Regions from separate parts of the Paraburkholderia sp. EB58 genome, predicted to be linked through region 2. Evidence: riboswitches for the same ligand, from Rfam matches in the RefSeq annotation. Region 2 holds a riboswitch; the other holds the start of a gene.
The links. Region 2 has a riboswitch for glycine ahead of P3T40_RS14895 (D-amino acid dehydrogenase). Riboswitches for the same ligand answer to the same signal wherever they lie in the genome.
Positions count from the first base shown of each region.

Region 1 (7,262 bases), on a different contig from region 2:
AGCAGCAGCGTCGCGAGCGGCGTGCCCGCTGCCTGCCAGGACGGCATGCGCCGTGAATAGCTCCGGCTTTCCATCATTAGCACCTTTCGCACCATGCGAAACTCCTTCGTTGGGCTGATTCGGTGTGTGATGTTAGCCGTTCCCGGGCGCGAACGACAGGACCGCGCGCCACCTGTAAGGCGGTGCGCGGTTCGAGACAGTTGCTAAAGCGGCGTTACGCGTAATCCGCGATCGGCACGCAGGAGCAGAACAGATTGCGGTCGCCGTACACGTTGTCGGCACGGCCGACTGGCGGCCAATACTTGTTCGCGATCAGCGACGGCAGCGGATATGCCGCAGTTTCGCGCGCATAAGCATGCTTCCAGTCATCCGCGATCACCACGGCTGCCGTGTGCGGCGCGTGCTTGAGCGGGTTGTCTTCACGATCCGAGCGGCCTTCCTCGACGGCGCGAATTTCCTCGCGGATTGCCGTCATCGCTTCGATGAAGCGGTCGAGTTCTTCCTTCGATTCCGATTCGGTCGGCTCGACCATCAGCGTGCCCGGCACCGGGAAGCTCATGGTCGGCGCGTGGAAGCCGTAGTCGGCGAGACGCTTGGCGACGTCGTCGACGGTAATGCCGCTGGTTTCCTTGATCGGACGCAGATCGAGAATGCACTCGTGCGCGACCAGACCGCCGGGGCCCGAGTACAGCACCGGATAGTGCGGCGCGAGCTTGTTGGCGACGTAGTTGGCGTTGAGGATCGCGGTCTCGGTCGCAGCGGTGAGGTTCTTCGCGCCCATCATCGCGATGTACATCCACGAGATCGGCAGAATCGAAGCGGAACCGTAAGGCGCACCCGACACGGCACCGATACCTTGCGGCGCACGTTCGTAACCCGACGACGTCTGATTCGGCAGGAACTGCGCAAGGTGCGCGCCGACTGCCACCGGACCGACGCCCGGTCCGCCGCCGCCGTGCGGAATGCAGAAGGTCTTGTGAAGATTCAGGTGCGAAACGTCGCCGCCGAACTGCCCCGGTGCACAGAGGCCGACCATCGCGTTCATGTTAGCGCCGTCCACGTAGACCTGGCCGCCGTGCGCATGCACGATTTCGCAGATTTCGCGCACGTTCGCTTCGAACACGCCGTGCGTCGACGGATACGTGATCATGATCGCCGCCAGCTTGTCCGCGTGTTGCGCGGCCTTCGCCTTCAGGTCTTCAATGTCGACGTTGCCTTGGGCATCACATGCCACGACGACCACCTGCATGCCGGCCATCTGTGCCGAAGCCGGGTTCGTGCCGTGTGCCGAAGCGGGGATCAGGCAGACGTTGCGGTGCCCTTCGCCACGCGAGGCGTGGTAAGCGTGGATGATCAACAGGCCCGCGTACTCGCCTTGCGAGCCGGCGTTCGGTTGCAGCGACACAGCCGCGTAACCGGTTGCCGCCACGAGCATCTGCTCGAGCTGATCGATCATTTCGCGGTAGCCGACCGTTTGCTCGGCCGGAGCGAACGGGTGGATCTGACCGAACTCGGGCCACGTGACCGGCAGCATTTCCGAGGTCGCATTCAGCTTCATCGTGCAGGAGCCGAGCGGGATCATCGAGCGGTCGAGCGCCAGGTCCTTGTCGGAGAGGCTGCGCAGGTAGCGCAGCATTTCCGTTTCCGAATGGTGACGGTTGAACACATGGTGCGTGAGGTACGCGCTGGTGCGTTCGAGCGCGGCCGGCACGGTGCTTTCTGCGGGCAGTTCGGCGTCGAGCGCGTCGATTTGCGGCACTTCGCTTACGAACGCCGCTTGCGCGAACACGGCCAGCAGATCGGCCAGATCGCTGCGCTTGGTGGTTTCGTCGATCGAGATGCCGACGCGCGTATCGCTCACACGGCGCAGGTTGATGCGCTTGGCGGTCGCCGCGTCATGCAATGCCTGGGTGCGGGCGCCGGTTTCGAACGTAAGCGTATCGAAGAACGTCTCGTTGACGAGCGTATAGCCGAGCTTTCTCGCGCCCGCTGCGAGCAGCGAGGCGATGCGGTTCACGCGCTGTGCAATCGTCTTCAGGCCATGCGGGCCGTGATAGACCGCGTACATGCTGGCCATGATCGCGAGCAGCGCTTGCGCGGTACACACGTTCGAGGTCGCCTTTTCGCGGCGGATATGCTGTTCGCGCGTTTGCAGCGCGAGACGCAGGGCGGGCTTGCCTTGTGCATCGACGGTCACGCCGACCAGACGGCCCGGCATTTGCCGCTTGAATTCGTCGCGCACGGCGAGGTACGCCGCGTGCGGGCCGCCGAAACCAACCGGCACGCCGAAGCGCTGCGTGTTGCCGACGGCCACGTCCGCGCCCCATTCGCCCGGAGGGGTAAGCACGGTGAGGGCGAGCAGATCGGCGGCGACCACCACATGGCCGCCCGCTGCGTGGATGGCTTCAGCCAGCGCGCGGTAGTCGCGCACGTCGCCGTTCACGCCCGGATATTGCAGCAGCACGCCGAAGGCGTTGGCGCTGGCAGCGCCCGCAGCCGGACCGACCTTCACTTCGATGCCCACCGGCGTGGCGCGTGTCTTCACCACTTCGATGGTTTGCGGCAGCACGTCGTCGGCTACGTAGAACACGTTCGACTTCGGCTTGCCCACGCGTTGCAGCAGCGTCATCGCCTCGGCGGCGGCGGTGGCCTCGTCGAGCAGCGATGCGTTGGAGATGGCGAGGCCCGTCAGGTCGATGATCATCTGCTGGAAGTTCAGCAGCGCTTCGAGACGGCCTTGCGAGATTTCCGGCTGATACGGCGTGTAAGCCGTGTACCACGCGGGGTTTTCGAGCACGTTGCGCAGGATCACCGTCGGGGTGTGCGCGTTGTAATAGCCCTGCCCGATATACGAGCGGAACACCTGGTTCTTGTCCGCCAGTTCGCGCAGCGCGGCGAGTGCTTCGGCTTCGCTCTTCGGTTGCGCGAAGGGGCCGAGCGGCAGCGCTTCGCTGCGGCGGATCGTCTTCGGAATCACGGCGTCGATCAGCGCGGCGCGCGACGCGAAGCCGAGGGCTTCGAGCATCGCTTGCTGGTCGGCCGAATCCGGGCCGATGTGCCGTTCGGCGAAGGCGTCATGCACTTCGAGCGCGGCGAGCGAGAGAGGAGTGCGGTTCATCAGACGATCCGGGTGTTCGAGCTTCATGGGGTGTTCCTGGTGGTGCGGCCGTCCGCGTTCGTCGGACGCCGCACCTGACGGTTAAAGCGGGTTTGAAATAACTTACTCGCCGATGGACTTGCTGTACGCGTCGGCGTCGATCAGGCGTTCTTGCGTTGCGCCCGCTGCCGGCTTGATCTTGAACAGCCAACTGTCATACGGCGCGCTGTTGACGGAGTCCGGCGTGTCGGCCACGGCTGTGTTCGCTTCGATGATTTCGCCCGAAACCGGCGCGTAGATATCGGAAGCGGCTTTCACGGATTCGATGACCGCGACGGTGTCGCCTGCGCTGACGGTCTTGCCCAGTTCCTGGACTTCGAAAAAGACGATGTCGCCGAGCGCTTCTTGCGCGTGGTCGGTGATGCCGACCGTCAGCGTGCCGTCTGCTTCGGTGCGGACCCATTCGTGCGATTCGGTGTATTTCAGATCGGCCGGGATGCTCATCGGATGCTCCTATGCGGTGTGTTCGGGAATGACTTAAAAGTGTGGGCGCGTACGCGACGGTATGGCTTAAGCAGCAAGCACCTTGCCGTTGCGCACGAATGGCAGTTTTACCACGCTTGCGGGAAGGGCTTTATCACGGATTTGCACGTGAACGATATCGCCGGGTTTCACTTCCTTCGGCACGCGGGCGAAGGCGATGGATTCCTGCATGGTCGGCGAGAACGTGCCGCTGGTGATTTCACCGTCGCCGTGCGGCGTGACGACCTTCTGATGGGCGCGCAGCACGCCGCCCGCCTTGCCGTTTTCCTTCTGCAGGATCAGGCCGACGAACGCGCACTGGCAACCGTCCGCTTCGAGCTTCGACTTGCCGACAAAATCGCGCGGCGAAGTCAGATCAACCGTCCAGGCGAGACCGGCGTCCAGCGGCGAGACATTGTCGTCCATGTCCTGGCCGTAGAGGTTCATGCCGGCTTCGAGACGCAACGTGTCGCGCGCACCGAGCCCGGCTGGGCGCACGCCTTGGCGCACCAATGCGTCCCAGAACTCGCAGACGGAAGTGGCCGGCAACACGACTTCAAAACCGTCTTCGCCGGTGTAGCCGGTGCGGGCGATCATCAACTCGCCGAACGGCGTGTTGTCGACGATGGCGGCGTTAAACGGCTTGAGCAGTTCGGTCGAGGTGCGGCTGGACGGCGCGACTTGCCAGACTTTGTCGCGGGCGTTCGGGCCTTGGACTGCGACAATCGCCAGATCGCGGCGCGGCGTGATGGTGAGGCCGTAGTTGCCTTCGGCGTTCAGCTTGCCGAACCAGGCGACGTCTTTTTCGGCGGTGCCGGCATTGACGACCAGACGGAAATGATCTTCGCTGAAGTAATAGACGATCAGATCGTCGATCACGCCGCCGTTCGGGTTTAGTAGGCAGGAGTAGAGCGCGCGGCCCGGCGTCTGCAGTTTGCCGACGTTGTTGGCAATCGCGTGTTCGAAGAAGGCGCGCACGCGCTCGCCTTTGAAATCGACGACGCACATGTGCGACACGTCGAACATGCCGGCGTCGGTACGCACGGCGCGATGTTCGTCGATCTGCGAGCCGTAGTTGACGGGCATGTCCCAGCCGCCGAAATCGACCATACGGGCGTTCAGCGCGCGATGGGTGGCGTTAAGCGGGGTGTGTTTGAGTTCGTTCATCAGGGCCTCAGGCAATCTCGCGAAACAAAAAAGGCCATGCGGCTTGATCCCTCGCGGCCGGAATGCCTGCGAGCGATGCCTTGCATGACCCCTCTGTCCTCGATACCTGAGAGATTGCGCTGCCGTGAGCTTTTGCAAGCCGTCACGGCGAAACGCGCGCCCCTTCGGTGGGCAGCCTGCCTGGCTCGATGACGTTCGATGCCGGTGGCTACTGCCGCTCTCCAGAGTGCGAAAAACCGGTGCCTGATGGAAGCCCGGAACATGCCGGTATCAGACGGGTTCTTCGACGCAGTCGGTCCTTTTGCCTGAGAGTTTGCGGGTGTGCCCCTTCGGCGGCGCGGCCTGCGAAAACAACAGCAGCCAGCGCGCTCTCCCGACGCGTGCGGCGAATGTACGCGAGGCCCGGAGGCTTGTCAAATGGAGGCTTCGGAGGAAGGCGGGGTGGTGCAATGCACACCGCGCACGCCAAAAAAAAGCGCGAGGAGCGACCCCCGCGCTTGTACCGAGACGGCAGATTGCTGAGAGGATTACTCGCCGATCGCGTGAGCTGCGCCGTCGAGTTCCTGATTCAGCACGCGCTGTTCGTCACCGGACAGGCCGCCGCCATGTTGTGCAGCCATGTCGTGCGCTTCCTGACGGATCACGTCGAGGCGATGATGCAGTGCGCCACCTTGCGGGGGCGGATATGCGCCTGCGTTGACGTGAGCGTCGATGCGGCGGCTCAGGTTGTCGGCACGGCCGTCAACCTGCCTGAGACGCTGTACGGCAATTTCGTGTGCGTCCGGATGCGGTGCCGGTGCTTGCGGCTGCGTCACCACGCAGGCCGCCAGCGAAGAAACCAGCGCGCAGCCAGCCAGCGCACGGATGAAACGTTGCATACCAACTCCTTGTCGTCGTCTTTTCTTGATCGATGGTCAGATCGATACCGGATAGCAACGGCCAAGCCGTGCCACCCGATGACCTGAACTCAGCAACATATTGTAACGGAGCGTTCCTTTCGGAACTGTTGCCAGAGGTTACCGTCATGTAAGCCGAGATTTAAGGTGACTTGCGCGGCGATCTCAACGAATGCGTTCGAACGGCAGACGCTGGCCTTCCTCTTCGCTGCGCGCGGCCAGTTCGATGATCGTCATGACGTCGACGGCGTCCTGCGGGCTAACCGGGAAGCGGTCGCCATCCAGGATCGTGGCGGCGAGGGCCTGATAGAAGCCGACGTAGTCACCGTCGCGAGTGGGCAAAGTGCGCTCGACTTCCTGATTGTTGGCGTCCAGTACGCGCAGGAGGCCAGCCGCGTTGCCGCCACCGAAACCGGCGTCACCCGGCCGCAGACCGGCCTTCAATTGATCTTCCTGGGTGTCCAGTTCGCGTTTGACGTAGCTGCCGCGCGTGCCGTCCATTGCGAAGCGCGGCGGCGCCAGCGCGGTGAGAGCGCTGGCGTGCAGCACGACTTCGAGGCCCTCATAGCCAAGTTGCAGATGCACGTAATCAGGCGCGCCGCCCCCGTCGCGATACGTCTTGACGGTGGCCGACACGGTGACCGGGGTGCCGAAAAGCGCGAGCGCCTGGTCGATCAGATGCGGCCCGAGATCGAACAGCAGGCCGCCGCCACGCGACGCTTCCTCGCGCCAGCGCGGCCGCACATCGGGACGGAAGCGGTCGAAGTGCGATTCGTAGTGGGTGACGCGGCCCAACTCGCCGCTCGCGAGCAGATCGCGGACGGTGAGGAAATCGCCGTCCCAGCGACGGTTGTGAAACGGCGCGAAGGTGAGGCGGCGCGCCAGTGCCAGATTGGCGAGCGTCATGGCCTCTGTGGCCGTCAGCGTGACCGGCTTGTCGACCACCACGTGTTTGCCCGCTTCGAGCGTGCGTTTGGCCAGTTCGAAGTGGGTGTCGTTCGGCGTCGCGATCACGACGCACTGGATGTCGTCGAGGGCAAGGAGAGCCTCGAGATCGGGCACGACGGTGGCGCGCGGATAGTCGGCGCTGGCCTGCTCGGCCTTGCTGGTGGCAATCGCTGCGACGGTGGCCCGGCCGCAATGTTCGATCACCGGTGCATGGAAGGTTGCGCCAGCGAAACCGTAACCCATCAATCCTGTTTTCAGCGGTGCAGACATGTGAGTTTCCTGCAAAAAAGGCGCGCCGCTTTGCCACCGCGGCGGCGGCGCGCGGCCTCTAATTGTGGCATGTCCCGCGCGGCGCTTGTTCCCGCAGCTCGGTTGGCAATTTAGGGCGGCACGCGGCGCGGCGCTCGCGAGGGCGGTGCGGGCTTCGTGTTAACATCGCTCCTCTCGCGCGAATCGGCTCAGCCGACCTGCCGCCGCACTTCCCCTCTCAACCGTAAGACCCCATCCACAGACGATGTCCGCAGGCCTGAACCCCGCCCAAAACGAAGCGGTGCGCTATCTCGATGGTCCCTGTCTCGTGCTTGCCGGCGCGGGCAGTGGCAAGACGCGCGTGATTACGCAAAAGATTGCGC
Region 1 is NZ_JBNDMQ010000002.1:349,753-357,014, forward strand. It holds gene P3T40_RS04220 (alginate lyase family protein) at 1-95, opposite strand, end outside; gene gcvP (aminomethyl-transferring glycine dehydrogenase) at 215-3,145, opposite strand; gene gcvH (glycine cleavage system protein GcvH) at 3,221-3,601, opposite strand; gene gcvT (glycine cleavage system aminomethyltransferase GcvT) at 3,668-4,786, opposite strand; glycine riboswitch at 4,870-5,021, opposite strand; glycine riboswitch at 5,070-5,172, opposite strand; gene P3T40_RS04240 (hypothetical protein) at 5,314-5,664, opposite strand; gene P3T40_RS04245 (oxidoreductase) at 5,848-6,900, opposite strand; gene P3T40_RS04250 (UvrD-helicase domain-containing protein) at 7,145-7,262, shown strand, end outside.
Region 1: it holds a riboswitch for glycine, as region 2 does, so the genes downstream of both, gcvT (glycine cleavage system aminomethyltransferase GcvT) here and P3T40_RS14895 (D-amino acid dehydrogenase) in region 2, are expected to answer to the same signal.

Region 2 (7,262 bases):
ACGAATACGATATCGCTGGCGAGAAAGTCCTCCTTCGACGCTTCCGTCACGCCGAGCGCGTCGATCAACCTGAGCGCCGACGTGCTGCCAGGCTGCGCCCCGCGCAGCCGTAGCGAGTGGCGCGTCCTGCGGCTGAGCGCCGTGGCGATCGCGCCGCCCATGTCGCCGGTGCCGAGTATCGAGATCTTCAGCTCGTTCATTTACGTTTCTCCAGCAGCCTTCTTTGGCTTCATTCTATTAAATAAGCAATGCTTAATTTCTATGGCTAACCGCGGTCCCTTAAAATCCGTTAGCTCACCCCGAGAACACTTCCACCATTTGTGCGTTAAAGCCGTGCACAAAATCATGCTCACCCGGACCGGGGTTGCCGCGGAACAGCTTGGCGCCTTCGACCAGAACCTCGCTCGAGTCGGTCCCGAGAACGGCGATGGTTTCATCGATATACACATCCAGCGGCATAGCCTGCTCGGCTTCGCGGCTGTTCATCAGATCGGTGCGCACCCACGGCGGCGCGATTTCGAGTACACGCACGGTGGTATCGCGCAGCATGAAGCGTTGCGACATGACGTACGAGTGCAACGCCGCCTTGGTCGACGAATACACCGCCGTCACGGCCAGCGGCACGAACGCCAGTACCGAACTGGTATAGGCGACCACGGCATCGTTCTTCGTCTTGAGATGGTCGATCAGCGCGGACGTCATACGGATCGGCCCCATCAGGTTGGTCGTGATGGTGGAGACCATCAGCGCATCGTCGACCCGGCCGGCGGAAGTGTCCGGCTGCATGATGCCCGCGTTATTGATCACCACATTGAGATCGGGATAGTCCTTGATCAGCTGTGCCGCTACTCGCTCGATGCCTGCGGCATCGGTAATGTCCAGCTCGATGGCCGCCATGCCGGGGTTTGCGGCCACCACCTCGTCGAGATGACTACGCCGGCGTCCGGCGATGATCACCTTGTTGCCACGCTGGTGCAGTGCCTCGGCCAGTCCACGGCCAATGCCCGAACCGCCGCCCGTAATAAAGATCGTGTTTCCGCTGAGTTTCATGACGGAGTCCTTAGTGATATTGCAAGGGTTAGTGTTACGGAAATGAATGCGTTAGTGCTTAACCTGGGAACCGGTCGCCGAACATCGGCAGGCCGCTTACGGATTGCGCCTGAGTTGCTTCGTCTTGCAGCACGTCCCAGTGTTCGGCGAGCTTGCCGTCTTCAAAGCGTACGACGTCCGCTGCGATCCACGCGGCTGGTCTGCCGTTTCCCGAGAAGCGGCCGTGTGCGATCACGTAGTCGCCTTCGGCCACAATGAGCTGGTTCTCGTAGCGCAACGTGTGGGGCGCCGAGCGGATCAGTGCAAACAGGCCTTCACGTCCCGGCGCAATATGCGCGCTATGCTGAATGTAGCGATCCGACCAGAAGCGTTCGGCAGCCGCATAGTCGCGCTTGTTGAAAAGCGTATCGAATGCCTCGAGGACGAGGGCCTTGTTCTGTTCCGGTGTCGTTTTGCTCATGTCAGTCTCGATGAAAGTGAATGAATCAAATCGCCGCTCGATGTTGGTCAAGCATTGGCGAGGCGGAGCGCGGGATAGTCGGAATAGCCTTGCGGACCCGACCCATACACCGTGTGCCAGTCGAACTCGGCCAGCGGCGCACCCGTGGCAAGCCGTTCCACCAGATCTGGGTTGGCAATATAGGGGCGCCCGAACGCCAACTTGTCGGCAAGCCCGGCCTCGATCAACCGGTTGCGTCATGAAGGGAAAGATAACAGTGCGCCGCCAACGGCGGTAGCCATCCGTTTCTGCTATGTCTTATGTATGGGATGCATAGATGGCGAGGCGGCGTACTGTCCGCGCCTGAATTCGGCCATAAGATGCTCGACAACCGCGCGTCCCGCGGCGCGGGTTGCCCGGCCCATTGGAAAGTACGCGTGCACAGGGATGTCGGCGGTCTTCCAGTCGACCAGCAGCCTGACGAGCGAGCCCTCATCCAGTTCGCGGCGGCAAGCCCATTCGCTGGTCGAAGTGATGCCGATTCCCGCCGCCGCAGCAGCGACCGCGCCCTCATTCTCGTCGGTCGAGAAAATCGCTTCCAGATCGACCACCACCTCCTCGCCCGCACGCGCAAACCTCCATCCGGCGGGGACCACTGACGCCGGTCCGCCAACGATGCGATGTTGTGTCAACTCATCAGGCGTTACCGGCGCGCCGTGGCGTTCAATGTAGTCAGGCGACGCGACGATCACACGCTGAATCTGCGTGATCAGCGTGGCCGTGGCGCTTGAATCCACGAGACGCCCGAGGCGGATGGCGACATCCACCGCGTCCTTGACGAGATCCTGCGGGCGGTCGCCCAGCAACACGTGTAGCCGCAGTTCCGGATGACGCGCCAGAAAAGGCGCGACACGCGGGATGACGTGGCGGATCGCGATGCTGCTCGGCATGCTCATGCGCAAAATGCCGCGCAGTTCGCTGCCTTCGCGCACGCTCTGCTCCGCATCTTCGAGCGCCATGAGGATCGGATCGAGACGCGACAAAAACTCGGCGCCCGCATCAGTCAGCACGACCGCGCGCGTTGTACGCGTGAGCAGGCGCGCACCGAGGTCGCTCTCCAGGTCGGCGATGATGCGCGACACCTGCGATTGCGACAGCCCGAATTCGCGCGAAGCCGCCGAGAAACTGCCGAGCCGCGCGACGCGCGTGTAGAGCTTGAGGGAGAGGATGTCCTTCACGGTGGCCGATGGTTGGATTTGGGCGGGCGAACCTGAGCAAGGTTATACGATTGATGCGTAATCTGCAAATAAGCGGCGAGTAAAGCCACGGTCGCGCAGTCGCCTGACAGCGCCGCAGCGGCCCGGCACACGCGCTTCGAACGTGTCGTTAGACGGGAGAAACGCGCGAGGAAAAAAGCGCAACCACGAAAAAAACGCTTGCCGGATTTATTGCCAACAGCTACCGTTACGCCGTTCTACACGCTGTCGCGGGAGAGACTGTCACGCAGCAATGCGCTGACGGCGCCGACGGAGCAACCGCCCCGGAAACTCTCAGGCACAAGGACCGCCCAGCCGGAACATCTGGAGAGCGGCGCTTTACGCGCCCACCGAAGGGGATTTCCGCCCACCCGGCAACGGGATGCGCGCAGAAAGAAACTCTCAGGTACATGGACAGATGGGGCATGGAAGCCGGAAACGGCCCTGCTCACTCACTCTGGACCATGACATGTCACGCATCGCCATTATTGGCGCCGGCATTACCGGCGTCACGACTGCTTACGCCCTCGCGCAACGCGGCTTCAACGTTACGGTGTTTGAACGCCACCGCTATGCCGCGATGGAAACTTCATTCGCCAACGGCGGCCAGTTGTCGGTCAGCAACGCCGAGGTCTGGAACAGCACCGCCACGATCGTCAAAGGCCTCCGCTGGATGCTGACTCGCGATGCGCCGTTGCTGCTCAATCCGCTGCCGAGCTGGCACAAGTACTCGTGGATGGGCGAATTTCTGCGGCAAATACCGAACTATCGTGCGAACACCATCGAAACCGTGCGGCTGGCGATTGCCGCGCGCGCGCATCTGTTTTCGATTGCAGCGCGCGAGCAGATTGATTTCGATCTGGAAACGCGCGGCATTCTGCATGTCTACAAGACTCGCAAGGAATTCGATGCGGCCGCGAAGGTGAATACGCTGCTGAACGAAGGCGGACTCGATCGCAACCCGGTAAGCGTGGCCGAAATCCGCCAAATCGAGCCGGCGCTCGACGGCACCTTTCACGGCGGCTTTTTCACGCCATCCGATTCGACCGGCGACATCCACAAGTTCACGCGCGGCCTCGCGCAGGCGTGCGAGCGTCACGGCGTCGAATTCCGCTACGACACGGAGATCAACTCGATCACACGCGACCCCGCCGGAACCTTCAGCGTCGCCGCGACGCAAGCGGGCGAGCCTTTTCAGCAGACGTTTGCGCAGATCGTCGTCTGCGCCGGGGTCAAGAGCCGCGCATTTGCATCGATGCTCGGCGACCGCGTCAACATCTACCCCGTCAAAGGCTACTCGATCACCGTCTGCCTCGATGACGCCGCGAGCCAGCAAGGCGCGCCCTGGGTCAGCCTGCTCGACGACAGCGCGAAGATCGTCACGAGCCGCCTTGGCACCGACCGTTTTCGCGTGGCCGGCACGGCCGAAATCAACGGCTTCAATCGCGATATCCGCGCCGAGCGGATTGCTCCGCTCACTGAATGGACGCGCCGCTGTTTTCCACAGGTGAATACGTCACGCGTCATCCCGTGGGCCGGTTTGCGTCCGATGCTGCCCAGCATGTTGCCGAAGGTCGGCAAAGGCCGCTTGCCCGGCGTGTTCTATAACACGGGACACGGACATCTTGGCTGGACGCTTTCAGCGGCGACCGCGGCGGGCGTGGCCGATGTAATTGCGGCGACACGCGCATAGCGGGCTTAAGCGGCGGTCTTAAGCGGTGGCTTCAAGCTGCGCCGGCGCGTCAAAAATAAATTTGCATCGTCGCCTAGATATGTGCATCATGCATATATGCAGACTGCACACATTGAGACATAGCCATGACGCAGCGCACAGAAAACCTGCTCGGCGTGCTCGCCCTGCTGGTGACAGATGAGATGAACGCGCAGAACACCGTGGCCGCGCTCGCTGGCGCCACGGCGCGCGCGATGCTCAATGCAGTCGGCCAATACCCGGATTCGTCTATTGAAGTGTTGCGCGATGCAGTCGATCTATCGCATCCGGCGGCAGTCCGCGCGGTGGCGGGTCTCGTTGAGGCGGGTCTGATCGAGAAGAAGCCCGGTGCCGACAAACGCGCCGTGGCGCTCGCTTTGACTGCCGCAGGCCGGCGCGAAGCGAAGCGCATGCAGACGGCGCGCGAACGTATGCTGCAGCGCGTGGTGGGCCGACTCGATGACGACGAGCGCGCCGTGTTTGAAGACCTGTTGATCAAGATTCTCTGGCATGAAACCCGCGACCCCGCGCATGCGATGCAGTTATGTCGCTTGTGCGACGACGGCCCCTGCCTCAAAGCAGGCTGCCCGGTTGAATGCCGCGAACAGGGCTTGCCGATGCCCGAGCGGAGCGACTCATGACTTCCGCCACGCCCGTGCGCTGGCATGCGATTGGTGCGCTGACCGCCGTGTCCGCGCTGGCGCAGATCGGTCAGTTCGGGATGGGCTTTATGGTGTTGCCGGTTTGGCTGGCGCATCACGGCCTCGATGCGCCGCGCGCCGGTTTGTTTTCCGCTGCGCAGTGGGCCGGCATGGTGGCGGGACTGCTGGCGGCGCCTCATCTGGCAGAGCGAATCGGCGCAAAGGCGACCGTTACGCTAGGGCTTGCCGCGAGTATCGGCGCGTTCGCGACCATAGGCTGGCTTGCGTGGCCCTGGTGGCTGATCCCCGGCATGCTGACCGGACTCGGCATCGGCCTGCGCTGGATTGCCAATGAAACCTGGCTTTATCGCCTCGTGCCCGCGCAAGCGAGCGGCCGGGTAGTCGGTATTCATGAAGCGCTGATCGCGGCGGCCGGCGTGATCGGGCCCGCGCTCTCTGCTTGGTATGCAGTCGACGGCGTGATCACTTTTGTCGCGGGGGCCGCGTTCACGTTCGCCGCTGCGATTCCGCTATGGCTGACCGCTTCCGACCCGAGCGGCCGTACCGCTTCACGCTCCTCAGGCTATTTCCAGCCGGATCAGCACGTTCTAACTACGGCGCAAGGACAGAAGCAAACGTCGCAACCTCAATTGTCCGCCCGGCGCTCCGCTGTCAACCGTACCAGGGCCACCAAGGCCACGGCAATCGGCCCGCTTGTCTGTCTCGGCATGGTCGTGGTGGCGTTCGGTGGTCTTGGCGATGGCGCGCTCTACGGTCTCTTTCCGCTATTTGCAGAGGGACGTGGGCTCAATCCGACGCAAACAGCGACCCTGCTCACCTGCTTCGGTATCGGAGGAATGGCGCTGCAGTTTCCTGTTGGCTGGTTCGCCCAGCGCGCCAGTCTCGCTGCCGCGGTCGTCGTCTGCGCTGCAACAAGCGCCCTCGCAGTCGTTTCGTTTGCGTTGGCCGCGCCCGCGTCGTGGCTACTATCTGCAAGCGCAGTGTTGCTTGGCGGAATGAATAGCGCATTTATCACGCTGGGGATGTTTTCCGCCGCAAGCGGTGACAAAGCCGCGTTGACGCGCAACATGCGGCTGGTTTCGCTAACCTTCACGATCAGCTCGATTGCTGGCCCGTTGTTCGCCGGCTTCGCAATGAATGCACTCGGCAGCGACATGCTGATGTGGCAACTCGCGCTCGCAAGTGGCGCGCTCGCCATCTATACGCTTGGCCTGCTCGAAGGCCGGCGTCAGCCTCGCGAAGCGTCCTCCGCGAGCTAACGCCGGTTGCACCGCTTCTACAACATCAACGCGTGCCGGCTACCTTGCGCTGCCGCCAAAGGCACAGCACATCGCACGCAATGTGCGCCGCTGCGATCGCTGTGATCTCGCTATGGTCATAGGCGGGGGCCACTTCGACGACGTCCGCGCCAATCAGGTTCACGCCACCCAGGCCACGCACGATGGCGAGCCCTTGAGCGGACGACAAGCCACCGGCCACCGGTGTGCCCGTGCCCGGCGCAAAGGCCGGATCGAGGCAATCTATATCGAAGGTCAGATACGTGGGACGTTCGCCGACAATCGACATGATCCGCTCCACCGCCGCCCGCGTGCCGTGCTCGTGCACCCACGCGGCATCGAGGATGTTGATGCCCATGAAGTCGTCGTTCCACGTGCGAATGCCGATCTGCACGGACGTCTTCGGATCGATCAGGCCGTCCTTCACCGCCTTGTAGAACATCGACCCATGGTTCAGGCTGTCTGGACTGTCGTCGGCCCAGGTATCGCAGTGGGCGTCGAAATGGATCAGCGACAACGGCTTGCCATACTTCTCGGCGTGGGCGATCAGCAATGGATACGTGATGTAGTGATCGCCGCCCAACGTCAGCATCTTCGCATCCGATCGCAGAATCGTGCGGGCATGCTCGACGATGGCCGGTTTGATGGTCATCGGATTGTGCGCATCGAACCAGCAGTCGCCGTAATCGGTCACGGCAAGATCGTCGAACGGGTTGAAACCCCACGGATAGGGATGCAACTCGGATAACTGCACGCTAGCCGCCCGCACCGCGGCTGGACCAAGACGCGCGCCGGAGCGAAAGGTGGTCGCCAGATCGAGCGGCACACCGGAGACGACCACGTCGGCCCCGGCAAGTTCGCGCGTGT
Region 2 is NZ_JBNDMQ010000009.1:26,919-34,180, reverse strand. It holds gene P3T40_RS14920 (NADPH-dependent F420 reductase) at 1-200, opposite strand, end outside; gene P3T40_RS14915 (SDR family oxidoreductase) at 295-1,050, opposite strand; gene P3T40_RS14910 (nuclear transport factor 2 family protein) at 1,109-1,510, opposite strand; gene P3T40_RS14905 (hypothetical protein) at 1,558-1,737, opposite strand; gene P3T40_RS14900 (LysR substrate-binding domain-containing protein) at 1,801-2,727, opposite strand; glycine riboswitch at 3,060-3,173, shown strand; gene P3T40_RS14895 (D-amino acid dehydrogenase) at 3,215-4,438, shown strand; gene P3T40_RS14890 (MarR family winged helix-turn-helix transcriptional regulator) at 4,564-5,097, shown strand; gene P3T40_RS14885 (MFS transporter) at 5,094-6,377, shown strand; gene speB (agmatinase) at 6,403-7,262, opposite strand, start outside.